Regions from separate parts of the Cedecea selenatireducens genome, predicted to be linked through region 3. Evidence: predicted binding sites of a transcription regulator. Region 3 holds the regulator's gene; each other region holds the start of a gene.
The links. Region 3 encodes PhoB, which activates phosphate uptake and scavenging genes when phosphate is short. Its sites were predicted from a motif close to CTGTCATAAAACTGNCNNAT; they were not measured.
Positions count from the first base shown of each region.

Region 1: the regulator PhoB is predicted to act here: its motif matches at 3,051-3,070, upstream of kdgR (DNA-binding transcriptional regulator KdgR).
Region 2: the regulator PhoB is predicted to act here: its motif matches at 2,270-2,289, upstream of glpT (glycerol-3-phosphate transporter).

Region 1 is NZ_JBHIKW010000001.1:225,344-232,388, reverse strand. It holds gene prc (carboxy terminal-processing peptidase) at 1-491, shown strand, start outside; gene htpX (protease HtpX) at 686-1,567, shown strand; gene ACE38U_RS01085 (MFS transporter) at 1,613-2,986, opposite strand; gene kdgR (DNA-binding transcriptional regulator KdgR) at 3,162-3,953, shown strand; gene ACE38U_RS01075 (YobH family protein) at 3,994-4,233, opposite strand; gene mgrB (PhoP/PhoQ regulatory lipoprotein MgrB) at 4,393-4,536, shown strand; gene ACE38U_RS01065 (YebO family protein) at 4,591-4,872, shown strand; gene ACE38U_RS01060 (MBL fold metallo-hydrolase) at 4,889-5,884, shown strand; gene ACE38U_RS01055 (DUF2627 domain-containing protein) at 6,436-6,579, shown strand; gene cspE (transcription antiterminator/RNA stability regulator CspE) at 6,592-6,801, shown strand; gene ftsI2 (peptidoglycan DD-transpeptidase FtsI2/PBP3(PARA)) at 7,034-7,045, shown strand, end outside.
Region 2 is NZ_JBHIKW010000002.1:65,745-72,789, reverse strand. It holds gene glpB (glycerol-3-phosphate dehydrogenase subunit GlpB) at 1-533, opposite strand, end outside; partial or broken gene glpA (anaerobic glycerol-3-phosphate dehydrogenase subunit A) at 526-2,140, opposite strand; gene glpT (glycerol-3-phosphate transporter) at 2,403-3,755, shown strand; gene glpQ (glycerophosphodiester phosphodiesterase) at 3,766-4,830, shown strand; gene yfaE (class I ribonucleotide reductase maintenance protein YfaE) at 4,871-5,125, opposite strand; gene nrdB (class Ia ribonucleoside-diphosphate reductase subunit beta) at 5,129-6,259, opposite strand; gene nrdA (class 1a ribonucleoside-diphosphate reductase subunit alpha) at 6,363-7,045, opposite strand, start outside.
Region 3 is NZ_JBHIKW010000012.1:24,134-31,178, reverse strand. It holds gene mak (fructokinase) at 1-82, shown strand, start outside; gene sbcC (exonuclease subunit SbcC) at 400-3,555, opposite strand; gene sbcD (exonuclease subunit SbcD) at 3,552-4,769, opposite strand; gene phoB (phosphate response regulator transcription factor PhoB) at 4,969-5,658, shown strand; gene phoR (phosphate regulon sensor histidine kinase PhoR) at 5,681-6,988, shown strand.

The sequences.
Region 1 (7,045 bases), on a different contig from region 3:
AGCGTAAAGGTGTAACTCCAGACATCATGATGCCGACCGGGACAGAGCAAACGGAAACCGGCGAGAAGTTCGAAGACAATGCGTTGCCTTGGGACAGCATCAATGCGGCGACCTACGTGAAGACCGGTGATTTAACGCCGTTCGAGCCGGAGCTGCTGAAGCTGCATCAGGAGCGCATCGCAAAAGATCCGGAGTTCCAGTACATCATGAAGGACATTGCGCGTTTCAATGCCCTGAAAGAAAAACGTAATATCGTTTCCCTCAATTACGCCCAGCGCGAAAAAGAGAATCAGGAAGATGATGCTACGCGCCTGGCCCGAATCAACGATCGCTTCAAACGTGAAGGCAAAGCGCCGATTAAGAAACTCGACGACCTGCCGAAGGACTATCAGGAAGCCGATCCGTATCTGGACGAGACGGTTCACATTGCCGTCGACCTGGCCGGCATAGAGCAGGACAGGCCGGCGGAGCAGCCGGCTCCGGCGAAATAACTCTCCCGGATGGGCACCCGAAACGGTGCCCATTTTTTTACCTGTCTCCAGCGATGTAAGACAAATGCATACAAAATGTAAAGTTATGTATTATTAATCACTTGGCGGCGTCAGATGCTTGAAAATAGGCGGCGCGCCCCTACGATGTTGTGGAGCGCAAAGAGCGTGTTTTTAACCGAGGTAAAAAGAAAATTATGATGCGTATCGGGCTTTTCCTGCTGACCAACCTTGCGGTAATGGTCGTTTTCGGGCTGGTGCTAAGCCTGACGGGGATCCAGTCAAGCAGCGTTCAGGGTCTGATGATCATGGCGGTGCTGTTTGGCTTTGGCGGCTCAATTATTTCCCTGCTGATGTCAAAATGGATGGCGTTACGTTCAGTAGGCGGTGAGGTGATTGAGCAGCCTCGTAACGAAACTGAGCGCTGGTTAATCGAAACCGTGCGCCAGCAGTCGCAGCAGGCGGGGATCGCGATGCCGCAGGTGGCGATTTATCATGCGCCGGACATCAATGCGTTTGCTACCGGGGCGCGACGTAACGCTTCTCTGGTGGCGGTCAGCACGGGTCTGTTGCAGAACATGAGCCGTGACGAAGCCGAAGCGGTTATCGCCCACGAAATTAGCCACATCGCCAACGGCGACATGGTGACGATGACCCTGATTCAGGGCGTGGTGAACACCTTCGTTATCTTTATTTCCCGCATCATCGCTCAGGTAGCTTCCGGCTTCCTGTCCGGGAACCGTGATGAAAACGAAAGCAGCAACGGTAACCCGCTGATTTACTTTGCGGTCGCTACGGTGCTGGAGCTGGTGTTTGGTATTCTGGCGAGCATCATCACCATGTGGTTCTCACGTCACCGTGAATTCCACGCCGATGCCGGTTCTGCGAAACTGGTGGGTCGCGAGAAGATGATTGCTGCGCTGCAGCGTTTGAAAACCAGCTATGAGCCGCAGGAAGCCAGCAGCATGATGGCGTTTTGCATCAACGGGAAGGCTAAGTCAATGAGCGAACTGTTCATGACCCACCCGCCGCTGGACAAACGTATCGAAGCGCTGCGCAGCGGTGAATACCTGAAGTAACGGAAACATTGAACTGAAAAAGCGTGCCCTGGCGGCACGCTTTTTTTATGCCTGCGCCCGAGGCTGGGACATTCTGAGCCCGCTGACGACGGCGGCCACGGTGGCAAAGATCCCCGCCAGTATCAGCGAGGCATGGGTGCCGCTCGCGCCAAACAGGTTAAACATTAGCGCCACCAGCGCGGCCCCGCAGCTTTGGCCCAGCAGGCGGGCGGTGCCCAACATGCCGCTGGCACCTCCGCTGCGATGACGGGGCGCGGATGAAATAATGGTGTGGTTGTTTGGCGACTGGAAAAGGCCAAAGCCTGCGCCACAAAGCACCATACGCCAGATGATGTTGATATCGGACGGATCGTGCGGCAGCATTGCCAAAGCAAAAAGGCCGCAGGCCATCACGAAAAGCCCCACGGCACCCATCAGGCCGGCGTGAACCCGCTCGATCAGGTAGCCCGCCAGCGGAGCCATCACCATGGTCGCCAGCGGCCACGGCGTTAACAGCAGCCCGGTTTCAACTTCACTCCGCCCCAGCACGGTTTGCATAAAAAAGGGCAGGGAGACCAGCGCCAGCATCTGGGCGCCAAACGAGCATATTGAGGTGCCGATAGACAGCGAAAAAATCGGGATCCTCAGCAGGTCAACCGGCAGCAGCGGGAACGGAAGGCGCAGCTGGCGACGAATAAAGAAATAGCCGATTATCACCAGCGCGGCCAGCTCACCAATGATGACTGAGCCAGGCTGGCCTTGTGAAAAGCCGCTGATAGCCGAAATCAGCAGGCCGAAGGTCAGGGCGTTCATTATCGCGCTCGGAATATCAAAACGCTGACCCTGAGATTTCTGCTGATTAGGCGGCAAATAGCGCAGGGCCAAAACCAGCGAAACAATGCCAATCGGCACGTTGATCAAAAACAGCCATTGCCAGGAAGCGACGGAAAGGATCGCCGCGGCAACCGTAGGACCCGCGGCCGAGGACACGGCCACGATAAACGAATTGACGCCCATACCTCGGCCAAGAAAACGCTGAGGGTAAATAAGGCGAATCAACGCGGTGTTGACGCTCATCAGCGCCGCACCGCCAAACCCCTGCAGCACACGGGCAAACGTCAGCATTGGCAGCGAGGTTGAGGTGGCGCAAAACAGCGACGTCAGGCAGAACAGCACCAGGCCGCACTGATAGATACGACGGTAGCCAAAAATATCGCCGAGAAATGAAAGTGACAGCAGCGAAACGATGATCGCTATCTGATAGGCGTTAACCACCCAAATAGACTCCGCCGGGCTGGCGTTTAAATCATGAGCAATGGTAGGCAGGGCGACGTTAGCGATAGCGCCGTCCAGAACGGCCATCATAATGCCGAGCGCGATGGTGAGAATGGCACCATAACGTTGAGGCGCAGGTAAGCCGTCGGACACGAATTTATCCATACTTGAAATGTGCTGTCTGAAGTCGTTAGGAGGGTAATGATTTTATCATCAATTAATCTCGTGAATGCCGCAGATTTGTAACGAATCAGCAGGCTTTAATTGCGGCTCCCGCGGGGCATCCATATACTAAAAAGCAGTTCCGATTTTTATAAAACAACAACGCCCGAGGTGATACATGGCACTCTCAGATCCCGATAAACAACCCGATTCAGTTTCTTCCGTGCTGAAAGTTTTCGGCATCTTGCAGGCGCTTGGTGAGGAAAAAGAAATTGGAATAACCGAACTGTCTCAGCGAGTGATGATGTCCAAAAGCACCGTGTATCGCTTTTTGCAGACCATGAAATCCTTAGGCTATGTTTCTCAGGAAGAGGAGTCGGAAAAATATGCGCTCACGCTGAAGCTTTTTGAGCTGGGCAGCGGCGCGCTGCAAAACGTCGACCTCATCCGTAGCGCGGATTTACAGATGCGCGAACTGTCCCGGCTGACCAGAGAAGCCATTCACCTCGGCGCGCTGGACGAAAGCAGCATTGTTTATATTCATAAAATTGACTCGCTCTATAATCTGAGAATGTACTCCCGCGTAGGGCGTCGCAATCCGCTTTACAGCACGGCTATTGGCAAGGTATTGCTGGCGTGGCGGGAGCGCGGGGAGGTTCTGGATATTCTCGGCGACGTTGAATACGTCCGCAGCACGGAACGCACTATCGTCAGCACTGAAGCGCTTCTCCCGGTGCTTGAGCAGGTTCGTAAACAGGGTTACGGGGAAGATAACGAAGAGCAGGAAGAGGGCATCCGCTGCGTAGCGGTGCCGGTGTTCGATCGTTTTGGTGTGGTCATTGCTGGAATGAGCATTTCATTCCCAACGTTACGCTACACTGAGGAAGGGCTGGCTGAATACGTGAAGATTCTGCATGAGGCAGCCCGCACGCTGTCACGGCAGATGGGCTACCATCACTATCCTTTCTGATTCGTGAAAGCGGGCCGCGTAAAGCCGCGGCCAGGTCTGTCTACCCATTATCAATAGTTTTATCGACTTTACGCAGCAGCGGGCAGTCGGTCAGGCCAATAATCCCGCTGTCGGTATGAATAAACTGTGCGGTCACGGTATTACGTGCCGTGAGGTACTTACACTGCAGTCCTAGCCCGGCTGCATTTTCTTTGCTGCCAATCAACACGCCGTACCCGGAGAGCAATAAGCCTGTCCAGACGATGGCGATAACAATTACCGTACGAATAATCACGCGCATACTTACCTCAAACATCAATCAATCTTTGTAGCAAGCTTATCCTGGATTACAGATGTCACAATCTGATGATTCTGAAATGAAAAAGCAGGAAACGTTACTTATGGTTTAGTTGGATAGTGGTAAATTATCGAAATTCTATGGTCAAGAGGTGGCGTTGTAGTGAGAAAGTACAGATGGGTGATTGTTTTAGTGATTGTGGTTACCTGCCTGCTGTTATGGACTCAAATGATAAATGTGATGTGCGACCAGGATGTGCAATTTTTCAGCGGCATTTGTACCATTAATAAATTTATCCCCTGGTAGTGATGCTTCTCTCTCTGCCTCAGGTGTAGAATGCATTTTTTTTGAGGTGGTAAGATGAACGAAATGGGTTTTAGCGCTCTGAATATCATGCCGCTGGCTATCTCGCTGGTGACGTTGATTGTGGGCCTTGTATTGTGGTTTTTTGTGAACCGTTCCAGCAGCCGTGCAAACGATCAGATTGCCTTGCTTGAAGAGCTGGTGGATTTACAAAAGCGTCAAAACGCTTTGCTGCGCCGTCTGTGTGAAGCAAACGAACCGGAGTCGGAGCAAAAACCGGCTGTGGCTGCGCAAGAAGATAATGATGACGACTTTGTGCGTCTGGTAGCTGAACGCTAAACAGGCTGGAGGTGGGATGAGCTGGAAAAACCCCTGGTATAACCCGCAATTATCCCACCATCTGCCCGACGGGTTTCGCAATGCGGAACCGGCTGTACGGCAGCCCGGCGACGTCAAACGGTGGCGTCAGGAGCGTAAAGCGCAGCAGCTCCCGCATCCTCCCGTCGAAGGGTATTCCACGTTTATTGAACGCTGGTGGCAGCGCGCAGACCTGAGCGGCAGCGATGACCGCGTGTGGTGGCTGGGGCATGCCAGTTTGTTACTGCGGCTCAATGGCTACTTTTTACTGACCGACCCCGTTTTTTCTCGCCGTGCATCCCCCGTTTCTTTTGCTGGGCCCTCCCGGCGCACCGAAGTGCCAATCGATCTTAAACAGCTCCCCCGGCTGGATGCGGTACTTATTTCACATAACCATTACGACCATCTGGACAGCAAAACCGTACGCAGGTTGGTCAAACGTTTCCCGGACGTGCATTTTTTCGTGCCGCTTGGCCTGAAGGCGTGGTTCAGCAAGCGTGGAATAGAGCAGGTGACGGAGCTGGACTGGTGGCAAAGCTTTAACTGGTGCGGCATGGTTTTCACCGCCGTGCCGGCCCGCCACTGGAGTATGCGAACTTTTTGGGATCGTAATCGCTCGCTGTGGTGCGGCTGGGTTGTCGAGCACGGCCCGCTGCGCTTTTGGTTCAGCGGCGATTCCGGTTACACCGAGTCTCTGGCAGAGATCTTCCGGCGATTAGGTCCGTTTGATATGGCGGCATTGCCTATCGGCGCCTATGAACCTCGCTGGTTTATGGGGGATCACCATATGGATCCTCAGCAGGCCGTTGCGCTATGGCAAAAGATGGGCAAACCCACGACGATTCCTATTCACTGGGGAGTATTTGAACTTGCCGATGAGCCGCTCGATAAACCGCCCCGGGAATTGCGTGAGGCATTGGATGAGCAGGGGGAAAGCGATGATGTGTTTTCTCCGCTGCGTATTGGTCAAAGTTTGCCCTTAACGAAAAAATAAGAATTTATTATTATCACTTCTTGTGATGATTCTATTTCTATTTGTGCCCATTAAATCAGCGGTCAGTCTCTCTTTTAATTCATCGAAACGTTTTTATTGCCTTATCCTGGGGCAATTTGTCATTAAACTTTCATTATTTTGGTGCATTATAATCGGTCTGCTGTACAAGCTTTATTCTGCAGTGCATTTAAAAGGCAATGGCGAAAGCCGTTATCCTGACGTCCTGACTGGCCTTAGGTTAATTTGTGCATAGATATGCATAAAAAATCATAAAGATATATCCTCAAAAGTGGATTTTATTAAACGGATATCTGGACGAAAAGTAAGGTTTACGCTAAGGTTCCAAAGTTGCCGGAATGTTGTTGAAACACAATCTCTTGCGGTAACTTTACGTGGCGAAAATTTACGTCAATAAGCGCAGATTACTTTCTTAAAGTAATCGTGTAATTTTCTGAATCTGTGCGGCAGATCGACACATGCTTAAAAATGGCTTGCCATTGTTTACGTTGTGTGTGATAACACGTTGGGTTAAACGAGGTACAGTTCTGTTTATGTGTGGCATTTTCAGTAAAGAAGACCTGAGTAAACACGTTGTCGTTGAATACCGCTTCTCTGCCGAGCCTTATATTAGTGCCTCATGCAGTAATGTCTCTGTTTTATCTAAGTTATGCCTGCGGGCGAAGAATACAATCTAAGGAATTTGCAAAATGGCAAAGATTAAAGGTCAAGTTAAGTGGTTCAACGAGTCTAAAGGTTTTGGTTTCATTACTCCAGCTGACGGCAGCAAAGATGTATTCGTACACTTCTCTGCAATCCAGGGTAACGGCTTCAAAACTCTGGCTGAAGGCCAGAACGTTGAATTCGAAATCCAGGACGGCCAGAAAGGCCCTGCTGCAGTTAACGTGACTGCCATCTAATTCTTCTGGATTAGAGCTCAGGCGCGAATAACGCCGAATTGAGATAAAAGCCCCGTTTCGACGGGGCTTTTTCATGTCTGTTGCTAACCTGCTGTTTTTCAAATTATTAACAGACTGAATCATTTGTTGCCTCTTGTTGCAAAGCTGCGAAGGTTTTAGCACTGTTACTCCCGGTAAGGATGGCCGAATCTGGTTAAATCTTTCAATCGCTTAGGCCGTGCAAGGAGTGGTTGTGAAGAAGGGT
Region 2 (7,045 bases), on a different contig from region 3:
ACGTCAAGCACGGGTAAGGTGAGTTCGGCGACGTGTGCGGCACAGCCCGAGGACGAAAGCGAACCGGCCACCAGCTCTGCCTGAAAGTCCAGAAAGCCTGCGATATTGATCACCGTGACTTTTTGCCAGGGCAGTGGAGCCTGAGGCACCTCCGGCGGGCTTAGCCAGCTCGCCCTCTGCTTACCCAGCGGGGTGATTCTCAGGTGGTTTTGGCGATAATGGCCCGTCATGGGGATGCCAGCCCTTGCCAGCAGTTGTTCGCTTTCTGCGGCAAAAGCCAACACACTTTCTTTACCCATCAGGCTGTAGGGATGTTGGGGTGCCTGTTCAGCCAGGCTTTCCAGCGCGGCCTCAGGCTCCTGAACCGGGCTGCCGTCCGGCAGCGCCGAGAGCAAATCCAGCGAGCCGGAAGAGAAGTGCAGGGCGCTTTGGCCGCGGCTGACGATAGCGCAGCGTTGCCCGTTTTCCGCCAGCTTTATGCCTGCGGTCAGTCCGGCCAGGCCGCTGCCGATGATGATAGTGTCGAATTTCATCCCTGTTCTCCGTTATCCAGGCCGCACAATCCCTGGTAAACCCAGGTGGTAAATTCGCTTTCGCGCAACGCATTTCCCCAGGCTATCGGGCGGACGCCTTTCCAGCGTTCGTTGAGGAAGTGGGAAAGCTGTTCCAGGGATTGTGCCGGTGTGGTGAGCTGGAAGCGCTGCAGCAGGCCCGCGGCACGGCAGGCGCAAAGTTCGCCCTGGCAGGTGCCCATGCCCACACGCGTTCTGCGGCGTAAATCACCCAGGCTTTTTACGCCGAGGGCGTCGATGGCATAGCGAACCTCACCGGAGGTGACGGCTTCGCATTCGCAAACCAGGCTGTTGCTAAGCCGGCTGTTATTCAGCAGGCGGGTAGCGCGGTCGCCGTGCCGCCAGACGGCCGACCCGCGAATCGTAGGCGGTAAGGAGATAACTTTGCCCAGCGTTTGTTCTGCCGTTTGTTCGGAGCCCGGCAGCGGCGTCGAAGCTGTGGAGCAGGGGATATTGTTCCCAAGCCGCTCGCAAACCAGGTCCGTTGCCCATTCCGCCATCAGGCGGTAGGTCATGAGTTTGCCGCCGGTAATGGTGATAAAGCCGTCCATGCCGTCGCGTTTTGCGTGATCCAACAGCACAATCCCACGGCTGACGCTGCGCCCCGTCGGATCGTTGTCGCTGGCGACCAGAGGCCTGACGCCAGCGTAGGCCCGAAGAATGCGGGTTCGGCCCAGTACCGGAGCCAGTTTTTCACCTTCGCGGATCAGGATATCTACCTCATCCGGCGTGACGGACATATTGTCAATCTGGTCGTAGTCAATGTGCGTGGAGGTGGTGCCAATAAGCGAGATGGTGTCGCCGGGGACAAGGATATCGGCGTCTGCCGGTTTACGGCAGCGGTTGATGACCATGTTATTGATTCTGTGGCCGAGGATCAGCAGCGCGCCTTTAGCCGGGAACATTTTTACGTTGAGATCGGCGTATTCCGCGATGCGTTGCCCCCAGATACCCGCAGCATTAACCACCATAGGCGCGCGAAATTCTCCTGCTTGCTTGGTGAGATGATTGAATACGCGCACGCCGCAAACCCGGGAGCCTTCGCGAATCAGGCCGGTGATTTCGCAGCCTGTCAGAACTTCAGCCCCGTGTTCCTTCGCATCGAGCATATTGGCTGCGGTCAGGCGGAAAGGATCGACCGTCCCGTCCGGCACGCGAACGGCACCGATTAACGTTGGGTTTGCGGACGGCTCCAGCCGCAGCGCTTCTTTGGGATCAAGCGCTTGTGCATCGATACCGGCCTGGCGACAGGCGGTGATAAATCCGCTTTGAAACGCGAGATCGTCTTCCGGAAGGGTGATAAACAGGCCGTTCGTAGGTTCGATGCAGTGGCGGGCGATGCGCCGCAGAATGCGGTTTTCTTCGATACACTCTTTTGCGGATTCACCGTCGGTGACCGCATAGCGAGCGCCGCTGTGGAGCAGGCCATGATTGCGGCCCGTCGCGCCTGTAGCGATGTCATGCCGCTCGAGCAGCAGCACTTTCAGCCCGCGTCGGGCGCAGTCGCGCGCGATCCCGGCGCCGGTTGCTCCTCCGCCGATAATAATCACGTCCGTTTCTCTGCTCACATGGCGCTCCTTTTATCCCTTCTTTATTTACCGTTATTCAGCCATAAATAAAGTACGAAATGTTTGATTGCGAGCAAATTCGAGCAATAAACGAAAGTTATTCATGATGAAATGCACCTTTTCGCCTTTTTGTAATAAAAATGTAACATTGTGTGCGATGTTTCACAGTAAATACGCGCATAGATAACTAACATGCGCTCGCAAAAGAACATTTGGCGGGAGCCGCTTGCTCCCGCTGAACACCAACGCCACGGAGGCTCGTATGTTAAGTATCTTCAAACCCGCCGCGCATAAGACGCGTTTGTCAGAGGAGCAGATAGATCCGACCTATCGCCGCCTGCGCTGGCAAATTTTCATGGGTATCTTCTTCGGTTATGCGGCTTACTATCTGGTAAGGAAAAACTTCACCCTTGCGATGCCGTATCTGGTGGAGCAGGGCTTCTCCCGCGGCGATCTCGGTTTTGCACTTTCCGGGATTTCGATTGCCTACGGATTTTCGAAATTCATCATGGGATCGGTCTCTGACCGTTCGAATCCGCGCGTTTTCCTGCCTGCCGGGTTGATTCTCGCCGCCGCCGTCATGCTATTTATGGGCTTTGTGCCGTGGGCAACGTCCAGCATCGCCGTGATGTTTGTGCTGCTGTTCGCCTGTGGCTGGTTCCAGGGCATGGGGTGGCCGCCGTGTGGGCGCACCATGGTGCACTGGTGGTCGCAGAAGGAGCGTGGGAGCATTGTTTCCGTCTGGAACTGCGCCCATAACGTGGGCGGTGGTCTTCCTCCACTGCTGTTCCTGTTGGGGATGGCGTGGTTTAACGACTGGCATGCGGCGTTGTATATGCCTGCTTTTGCGGCGATCGTTGTGGCGATTATTGCTTTCGGTTTGATGCGTGATACGCCGCAATCCTGTGGCCTGCCGCCGATTGAAGAGTACAAAAACGACTACCCGGACGATTACAGTGAGAAAGCGGAAGAAGAGCTGACGGCGAAGCAGATCTTCATGAAGTATGTCTTCCCGAACCGCCTGCTGTGGTACATCGCCATTGCCAACGTGTTTGTCTATCTGCTGCGCTACGGCATTCTGGACTGGTCGCCAACTTACCTGAAAGAAGTGAAGCACTTCGCGCTGGATAAATCCTCGTGGGCCTACTTCCTTTATGAGTACGCGGGTATTCCCGGCACGCTGCTTTGCGGCTGGATGTCGGACAAGGTATTTAAAGGTAACCGTGGCGCAACCGGCGTGTTCTTCATGGTGCTGGTGACAATTGCCACCGTGGTTTACTGGCTCAACCCGCCGGGCAATCCGGGCGTGGACATGGCCTGTATGATCGTTATCGGCTTCCTGATTTATGGCCCTGTGATGCTGATTGGCCTGCATGCGCTGGAGCTTGCCCCGAAGAAAGCCGCAGGCACGGCGGCGGGCTTTACCGGGCTGTTTGGTTACCTGGGCGGCTCGGTCGCGGCCAGCGCCATTGTTGGCTATACCGTGGACTTCTTCGGCTGGGACGGCGGCTTTATCGTGATGATTGGCGGCAGCGTTTTGGCCGTGCTGCTGCTGATTGTGGTGATGATTGGCGAGCGTAAGCATCGCGATGAAAAATTGTTGAAGAACGGCTAAGGGGAGCAGAATGAAACTGATGGCAAAATCCTTACTGGCGGGCGTGGTGCTGGTGGCGACCAGCAGCGTATTCGCCCAGACCACGGACAAAATAGTGATTGCCCACCGGGGTGCCAGCGGCTATCTGCCTGAGCATACGTTGCCGGCAAAAGCGATGGCCTACGCTCAGGGCGCGGACTACCTTGAGCAAGATCTGGTGATGACCAAAGACGACAGGCTGGTGGTGCTTCATGACCACTATCTGGACAGGGTGACCGACGTCGCGAAGCGCTTCCCGGACCGTGCGCGTAAAGATGGCCGCTACTATGCCATCGACTTTACGCTGGCGGAAATCAAGTCCCTCAAGTTCACCGAAGGTTTTGATATCGTTGACGGCAAGCAGGTGCAGACCTATCCGGGGCGCTTCCCGATGGGCAAATCCGACTTCCGGGTGCACACCTTTGAAGAAGAAATCGAGTTTGTTCAGGGGCTGAACCATTCCACTGGCAAGAACATCGGCATTTATCCTGAGATAAAAGCGCCGTGGTTCCACCATCAGGCAGGGAAGGATATCGCGGCGAAAACCCTTGAGGTGCTCAAGCGATACGGCTACACCGGCAAGCAGGATAAGGTTTATCTCCAGTGCTTTGACGCCGCAGAGCTTAAGCGCATTAAAAACGAGCTTGAGCCGAAAATGGGCATGAACCTTAATCTGGTGCAGCTTATCGCCTATACCGACTGGAATGAGACTCAGGAAAAACAGCCGGACGGCAAGTGGGTGAACTACAGCTACGACTGGATGTTTAAGCCTGGCGCGATGAAGCAGATTGCTCAGTATGCCGACGGTATCGGCCCGGACTACCACATGCTGGTGGAGAAGGCGTCAACCAAAGGCAAAGTGAAGCTCACCGATATGGTGACCGAAGCGCACGCCAGCAAACTGACGGTGCATCCTTATACGGTGAGGGCGGACGCGCTGCCGGACTACGTCAGCGACGTGAATCAGCTGTATGACGTGCTGTACAACAAAGCCGGCGTGGACGGGCTGTTTACCGACTTCCCGGACAAAGCTGTGCGGTTTCTTAATAAGCCGTAATCGTTAATGAAAAAGGCCGCATTCGCGGCCTTTTTAACAACTACATCTCGATTTCTATATCGCCCCGGGCCTTGCAGCAGCAGGGGAGAATTTCACCGGGCTGGATGAACGCCAGGGGCTCGGTCAGCCACTGCACTTCACCCGCCAGCAGCCGGGTGCGGCATGAGCCGCAATAGCCTTCCCGGCACTGATACTCTACGCAGACTTTGTGTGACTCCAGCGCCGCCAGTAGCGAAGGGTGTTCCTCTTCGCTCATCAGCTGCGCGCCGGTAATGCTGAGCGTGATACGGCTCATTGCTTACAGCTGGAAGTTGCTCAGATCGTCGGTATCGACTTCCGAGTCAATCTGGCCCACCAGATAGGAGCTGACTTCAACTTCCTGCGGGGCAACCTGCACGTTATCGGACACCAGCCACGCGTTGATCCACGGAATCGGGTTAGAACGGGTCTGGAACGGCAGGTCGAGGCCCACGGCCTGCATGCGGATGTTGGTGATGTACTCCACATACTGGCAGAGGATGTCTTTGTTCATCCCAATCATCGAGCCGTCGCGGAACAGGTATTCGGCCCACTCTTTTTCCTGCTGGGCGGCCAGCACGAACAGGTCGTAGCATTCCTGACGACATTCAACGGCGATTTCCGCCATTTCGGGATCGTCTTCTCCGCTGCGCAGCAGGTTCAGCATATGCTGAGTGCCGGTCAGGTGCAGGGCTTCATCGCGGGCGATCAGCTTGATGATTTTGGCGTTACCCTCCATCAGTTCGCGCTCGGCGAAGGCGAAGGAGCAGGCGAAGCTTACGTAGAAGCGAATCGCTTCCAGGGCGTTAACGCTCATCAGGCAGAGGTACAGCTGTCGTTTCAGCGCGCGCAGGTTCACGGTAACGGTTTTGCCGTTCACGTTGTGCGTGCCTTCGCCCAGCAGATGCCAGTAGCTGGTCATCTCAATCAGGTCGTCGTAGTAGCCAGAGATGTCTTTGGCGCGCTTGAGGATTTCCTGGTTGGTCACGATATCGTCGAAGACAATCGCCGGATCGTTCACGATGTTGCGGATGATGTGGGTGTAGGAGCGAGAGTGAATGGTCTCGCTAAACGCCCAGGTTTCGACCCAGGTTTCCAGTTCAGGAATAGAAATCAGCGGCAGCAGCGCAACGTTCGGGCTGCGGCCCTGGATGGAGTCCAGCAGCGTCTGGTACTTCAGGTTGCTGATGAAGATGTGTTTCTCATGCTCCGGCAGCGCCTGGAAGTCGATACGGTCGCGGGAGACGTCCACTTCTTCCGGACGCCAGAAGAAGGAGAGCTGCTTTTCAATCAGCTTTTCGAAGATGTCGTATTTCTGCTGATCGTAGCGCGCCACGTTAACCGACTGGCCAAAGAACATAGGCTCGGCGAGCTGATCGTTTTTCGTCTGTGAAAAAGTAGTGTAAGCCATTTATTTGTATTCCATAATTTTTTCCCCTCACCCTGACCCTCTCCCAAAGGGAGAGGGAACTGGCCCGGTGCCGGGAGAAACAGAGGTGAGGGAAAAACGAAAATCAGATTTTACATGCACCGCTTTCGCAGCCATCGTCCTGGATGGAAGGAGCCAGGTCATCCTGAGTATCTTCCGCGCCGTCGCGGGTGTTTTGATAGTACAGGGTTTTCACGCCGAATTTATAGGCGGTGAGCAGATCCTTCAGCAACTGCTGCATCGGCACTTTGCCCGACGGGAAGCGCGTTGGATCGTAGTTGGTGTTGGCAGAGATCGACTGGTCGATAAACTTCTGCATCAGGCCAACCAGCTGCAGATAACCGTCGTTGCTCGGCATTTCCCACAGCAGCTCGTAGTTGTTTTTCAGCGCTTCATAATCCGGCACGACCTGGCGCAGGATCCCGTCTTTCGACGCTTTAATGCTGATGTGGCCGCGCGGCGGCTCAATGCCGTTGGTGGCGTTAGAGATCTGCGAGGAGGTCTCAGACGGCATCAGGGCAGAAAGCGTGGAGTTGCGCAGGCCGTGAGTTTTGATGGACTCACGCAGGCCTTCCCAGTCCAGATGCAGCGGCTCGTTGCTGATAGCATCCAGGTCTTTCTTATAGGTATCGATCGGCAGAATGCCTTTCGCATAGGTGGTTTCGTTGAACCACGGGCAGGCGCCTTGCTCTTTCGCCAGCTCGTTTGAGGCTTTCAGCAGGTAGTACTGAATCGCTTCGAAGGTCTTGTGCGTCAGGTTGTTTGCGC
Region 3 (7,045 bases):
TGAAACGCCGATTCGCAAGGCGGTACACGGCGATTCCAGCGGCGTTCGCGGTGCGGCGTGGTTGTGGCCTCTGGAGAAGTAAATCGCCCCTCACCCCGGCCCTCTCCCAGAGGGAGAGGGGGGAAACAGCCGATAGAGAACATTCTTTTTTCCCTCTCCCTTTCAGGGAGAGGGTTAGGGTGAGGGTAAAAATATGAAGCGAGGCACGGTTCCGGCTTAAATCGCCTCGTTTTCTCTCCGACTGGCCAGGGTCCGGACGTCGGGAACGGCCGGAGGCTGAGAGCGTCGGAAACGCATCTCAGCCGCCCCAGGGCTGGAAGTGAACGGAACCTTAGCCGATCCTTCATAAGCGTATTTGTGACGACCAGACACTTCCCTGGGAGTGAGCCAGGGTCAAGCTCAATCCACTGCAAAAACCTTATCCAGTCGGCTCACGCCCAGGCCGTTGATCTTCTTCACCTTAATTTGCACCGGGATCCGCTCTTTCATCGCCTCAACGTGGCTGATGACGCCGATAGTTTTGCCGCTTGCGTTCAGCGTATCCAGCGCGTCGAGCGCGGTATCCAGCGTCTGCGCATCGAGGGTGCCAAAACCTTCATCCAGAAACAGGGAGTCAATGCGGGTTTTATGGCTCACCAAATCGGATAACGCGAGCGCCAGCGCCAGACTCACCAGGAAACTTTCTCCGCCGGAGAGCGTGCGTGTATCCCGCACCGCATCTGCCTGCCAGGTATCCACCACCTGCAGCTCGAGCGCTTCGTTGTCTTTGCGCTGAAGCAGGTAGCGCCCGTGCAGGCGGTTAAGCTGATTGTTTGCCAGCCAGACCAGATTATCCAGCGTCAGCCCCTGGGCGAATTTACGGAATTTATCCCCTTCTTTGGAGCCGATGAGCGAATTGAGGTAGCCCCAGTCTTCCGCCTGCGCCTCACACGCTTTGATCTCCTGCATCAGCGCCTGCTGGCGAACCCGATTTTCCTCGTCATGACGCAGCTGCTGGGTGATTTGCCCCTGGCGAGAGGCGTTTTCGCGCAGCTGGAGAGTAAGCGCTGCGATACGTTCATCCAGCATGCTGACTTCGGTCTCTTCGCTCAGGGTTTCTGGCCGCCCTGAGAGATGCTGAGCCAGCGCGCTTTCAGCCTGTTCCAGCAGCGTAGTCTGTTGCTGCTGTTGGCGTTCCAGCTGCTGCTTACGTTGCTCAAGCTCAAGTCGCCCGGCCTCTTCCAGCAGCGCGCTTCGGAAGTCGGCTTCGTCGCTGAACTGGCTGGCCGAGAGCGCATTGCTGAACTGCTCCTGTGCCGCCGTGGCTTCTCTTTCACTTTGCTTCAGCTGTTCTTGCAGGGACTGACGCTGTCCTTCGAGCAGGTTGCAGTCGTTATGCAGCGTCTGCCAGTTTTGCAGCGCAGCCTGGCGCTCGTTTGCCTCCAACGGCGGCGGCGTTGAGCCGTCGTCCATTAGATTGGAGAGCAGCATCTCAAGGCTGGAAAGCTGCTGGTGAAGCTGCGGCAGCTTGTCCTGCTGTTGCTGCCATTGCAGGGATTCTTTTTGACGAGCTTCGAGCCAGTTTTGCTCTTCTCCCGGCTCGGGGCGCACAAGACCGGCCCGCTCCAGCGCTGCCTGTAGAGACGTGCGCTGTGCCATAAAGTCGGCACTCAGCTTTTCATGCTGCTGGCTGTCGCGCTGAAACTGCACCTCCAGCGCCTGACGCTCGCCTAGCTGGCGCAGCTGCTGTTCACGCTGTTCCTGCTCGTTAAGCCAGGCGGTGAGATCGTCCTGCGGCGTTAAAGCGATACCTGCTTCTGCACACTGCTGCTGCCAGCGGGCGGACAGAGAGGCTTCCTCTTCCTGCAGCGCGGTGCTTACCTGCACCAGTTTTTCGCGCTGTTGGCGTTGGGTATCAAGCTGACCTTTCAGGGCGAAGCCAAGCTCCGCGAGTTTGGCGACCTCTTGCTTAAGGGCGGCAAGACGCTGCTGGTTCTCGCCCGGCTCCAGCGTTTTATAGGCTTCTACGGCGGGATGTTGGGTTGAGCCGCAAAGCGGGCACGGGGAATCCGGTTGTAAAAGCGCACGCTCGGCTTCAAGGCTTTGAATGCGCCTTTCCTGCTCGACGACTTTTTCCAGATCGGCCTCATGCTGGCGTTTGTCTTTGTATTGCTGACGTTTTTGGCTGAGCTCAGCATCACGCCCGGCAATCAGTTTATCCAGTTCGGCAAGCTCCCGCTGCTGCTCGGCTTTACGTTTCTCCAGCGTGGCGAACTGTGGCTGCAGGGCGGCCAACTGCTGGCGAGCAGGCCGGGTTGCCAGCATTCGCTGTAAATGAGCGCTCACTTCATCAGGAGAAAGGCTAAGCGTCGGCTCCGGCAGCGCCTGCAGCTTTTGCTGGCTGGCCTGCAGCGTCTGCTGGAGCTCAGCCAGCTGTCTCTCATCACGCTGCTGCTGCGTAAACGCCATGCGCCAGCCCGTCAGCTCGGCGGCCCACAGGCGATAGCGGTCATTGGCGGTGAGCCAATCCTGTACCCGCAGTGCTTCTGACTGAAGCTTTTGAGCCTGCCCGGCGGCTAACAGGCGGGTTTGCTGACGACGAACGGTGAGCTGCTGTAAGCGGGTATTCACTTTCTCTGCGGCTTCGCCGTTTTGCCTTAACGTCTGCTGCTTTTCCTGCAACCGCTGCCAGTGAGGCCGCAGTTTTTCGGCAGGCAGGGCGCGGGTCAGCTTCGCCAGCATCGGCTCTGCGTCTTTAAGGGCCTGACTGGCACCGTTCAGCGCCTGCAGCTTCTGCTCTTTGTCGGCGGCGAGCCGGGCGCGCTGGCTGAGCCAGTGCTGATGTTGCTGTTGTTGCTGCTGTTCGTCCGACAGCTTTTTTTCTTCAAAAGTAAGCGCCTGCAAACTCTGCGTAAGCTGCTGTTGCTGCTCCTCATTCAATAGCGCAACGCCTGAAGCCTGGGCCAGCAGGTTTTCAAGACGGCTTTTGATTTGCTTATGATTTTCAAAGACCGCCGCAGACACGGTGCCGTAGATTTCGGTGCCGGTCAGCTCCTCAAGCAGCGAGGCGCGGTCGTTGGCGTCGGCGTTTAAAAAAGCGGCGAACTGCCCCTGGGAGAGCATCATCGAGCGGGTGAAGCGGTCGTAATCCAGCCCGGTAAGCGAGGCGACAATCTCAAGCTTGTCTTTAATTTTATCCGCGAGGATTTTGCCGTCGCTGATTTGGGCCAGCTCCACGCGCGGTGCCTGAAGGTTGCCGTTTGCCGCGTTACGGGCGCGGTTCTGGCTCCAGAAAGCCCGGTAGCCAACGCCTTTGACCTCGAACTCCACTTCGGCCAGGCACTCAGCGGTGTCCCTGGTCATCAGGTCGTTTTGCGACTGAGAAACGGTGCTGAGGCGCGGCGTTTTGTGGTACAGCGCCAGGCAAATTGCGTCGAGCAGGGTGGTTTTGCCCGCGCCCGTCGGGCCGGTGATAGCGAACAGCCCGTTGCTGGCGAAGGGCTCCTGGGTGAAATCAATTTTCCATTCGCCTTTCAGGGAGTTTATGTTTTTTAACCGCAGGCTTAAGATTTTCATGCCTGTTCCTCCTGCTGGTGCAAGTCTGAAAGGGTTTGTGCAAACAGCGTTCTTAACCGTGCGGCACGCTCGTCGCTGGTCTCTTCCTGGCTCAGCCGTCGCTCAAAAACTTCTTCAACGCTTAACTCGCTCAGCGTCTCTTTATGCTGGCTGGCAATGACCCGCTCGCGCTGTTCGCGGCTGCGGCGCAGCAGGACGACTTCGACCGGCAGTTCGTCGGTAAGCGCCTGGACCTGGCGCTGCATATCGTGCAGATATTCATCGGTGGCGATTTCGATATCCAGCCAGACTTTCGGCTCAGCCGGCGCATTTCGCCACTGTTCAAGCTGCTGCTCAATTTCACCCAGCGAACCTTTGACGATGGCCAGCGGCTGGCTAATGGGTACCTCCAGAGGTTCGACGCTTGCCAGCGCCGCGCCGCTAAACTCTACGAGAAACACACTTTTTGCTTTGCCGGTTTCGTCGAAACTCAGCGGAATAGGCGAACCGCTGTAGCGAATATGCTCGCTGCCGCCGATTTTCTGCGCGCGATGAATATGCCCGAGCGCGATGTAGTCGGCTGGCGGGAAGTGCTGCGCCGGGAACGCGTCCAACGTGCCGATATAAATGTCGCGAACCGCGTCAGATTTTGTTACGCCAACGGTAGTCAGGTGCCCGGTGGCGATAATCGGCAGCGGCCTGTCGCCGCGCAGGGCAACGGCGGCCTCATAGCAGTGCTGATAATGTTCGCTGATGGCTTCCATTAAAGAACGCTGTTTCTCATGACCAGACAGCCCGGCCTGGCTGCTTTGAATGTCGCGGGGGCGCAGGAAAGGAATGGGGCAAAGGATAGCGCCTGGCGTGCCGTCTTTTTGATTAAGGACCAGTGCCTGCTCGTCTTTGTTGTGGCGTGCGCTGGCAATCACTTGGGTATTCAGGCAGGCCAGCAGCTCGCGGGATTCGTTGAGCGTGGCAACGGAATCGTGGTTACCCGCCAGCACCACGAGCTGGCAGCCGGTGGCCTGCAGCTGCACCACAAAGCGGTTATACATTTCGCGGGCGTAGCTCGGCGGTGAGCCGGTATCAAAGATATCCCCCGCGACAATAATCGCCTCCGCCTGATGTTCGAGCGCGGCGTTTATCAACCAGTCGAGAAAGGCCTGGTGTTCAGAAGCCCGGCTTTTGGTATAGAAGTTTTGGCCGAGGTGCCAGTCTGAAGTGTGGAGAATGCGCATAACCTGTCCCATGGCAAAGAGGCGAATGACCGATTATAAGCTATTGAGTCAGAAGCGTAACCGTCAGCAAAAATCTGGGGCTGTCATAATTCAAAAAGGTGAAATATCTGGCCGTAATCTTTTTCATAAATCTGTCACAAATCTGACGCATACTGGCGCACAATTAATAAGAGATGGTCTCTTTTCAACAGGGTAAATCATGGCGAGACGCATTTTAGTCGTAGAAGATGAAGCTCCGATTCGTGAAATGGTGAGCTTTGTGCTCGAGCAAAATGGCTTCCAGTCGGTAGAGGCGGAAGATTATGACAGCGCGGTTAACCTGCTGATTGAACCTTTCCCCGATCTGATCCTGCTGGACTGGATGCTGCCAGGTGGTTCAGGGATCCAGTTCATCAAGCACCTGAAGCGTGAGGCATTAACTCGCGAGATCCCGGTGATGATGCTGACCGCCCGCGGCGAAGAAGAAGATCGCGTCCGCGGCCTTGAGGTCGGTGCCGACGACTACATCACCAAGCCGTTCTCCCCGAAAGAGCTGGTGGCACGTATCAAAGCCGTGATGCGCCGTATTTCACCGATGGCGGTGGAAGAGGTGATTGAGATGCAGGGCCTGAGCCTTGACCCTTCATCGCACCGCGTGATGACCGGTGAAGATCCGCTCGACATGGGGCCAACCGAATTTAAGCTGTTACACTTCTTTATGACCCACCCGGAGCGCGTTTACAGCCGTGAACAGCTGCTTAATAACGTGTGGGGGACTAACGTTTACGTTGAAGACCGTACCGTAGACGTGCATATTCGCCGCCTGCGTAAAGCTCTGGAAACAAGTGGTCATGACAAAATGGTGCAAACAGTTCGCGGCACGGGTTATCGTTTTTCAACCCGTTTCTAATATGCTGACAGGAGCGTGACGCGTGCTGGAACGGCTGTCATGGAAAAGGCTGGTACTGGAGCTGATGCTCTGTTGTTTACCGGCGGCGATTCTCGGATTGATTTTTGGCCATCTGCCGTGGTTCTTACTGGCGGCAGTGACCGCCCTGTTAAGCTGGCATTTCTGGAATTTACTTCGTCTCTCCTGGTGGCTGTGGGTTGACCGCAGCATGACCCCGCCGCCCGGGCGGGGAAGCTGGGAGCCTTTGCTTTACGGGCTGCACCAGATGCAGCTGCGTAATAAAAAGCGCCGTAAAGAGCTGGGCAACCTTATTAAGCGGTTCCGCAGCGGTGCGGAATCACTGCCTGATGCGGTGGTACTGACCACCGAAGAAGGCACTATTTTTTGGTGTAACGGCCTGGCGCAGCAACTGCTTGGCCTGCGCTGGCCCGACGACAGCGGCCAAAATATTCTCAACCTTCTGCGTTACCCTGAATTCACTCAATACGTAGCGAAGCAGCAGTTCGGCCGCCCGCTGACGCTGGTGCTGAACAACGGCCGTCATCTTGAGTTCCGCGTGATGCCTTATGCCGACGGGCAGTGGCTGATGGTGGCGCGTGACGTCACGCAGATGCACCAGCTTGAAGGCGCTCGCCGTAACTTCTTTGCCAACGTCAGCCACGAGCTGCGCACCCCGCTGACCGTGTTACAGGGTTATCTGGAGATGATGCAGGATCAGGCGCTGGAAGGGCCGCTCAAGGACAAAGCGTTGCATACCATGCGTGAGCAAACGTCGCGTATGGAAGGGCTGGTCAAACAGCTGCTCACCTTATCGAGGATTGAGGCTGCACCGGCGATTTCGATGAACGAAAAAATCGACGTGCCGCTGATGCTGCGCGTGGTGGAGCGCGAGGCGCAAACGCTAAGCCAGCAGAAGCAAACGCTCACTTTTAACGTCGAGCCTGGGCTTCAGGTTTACGGCAACGAGGAGCAGCTTCGCAGCGCTATCTCGAACCTGGTGTATAACGCCGTAAATCACACGCCGGCCGGGACCCATATTACGGTCACCTGGCGCAAGCTGCCTCACGGCGTGGCGTTTAGCGTCAGGGATACCGGGCCTGGAATTTCCGCCGAGCATCTTCCTCGCCTGACCGAGCGCTTTTACCGGGTCGATAAGGCGCGCTCTCGCCAGACGGGCGGCAGCGGGCTTGGGCTGGCTATCGTTAAGCATGCCCTTAGCCACCATGATGCGCGGCTGGAGATCGAAAGCCAGCCGGGGCAGGGATCGACGTTTTCGTTTATTCTGCCAGAACGCCTGATTGCTCATGATTCTGCGGCGGTTGCACATTAACTCGCCATAACCGTCAAGTCCGCTTTCCACAGGCCAGTTTTCTGGCCTTTTTTGTGC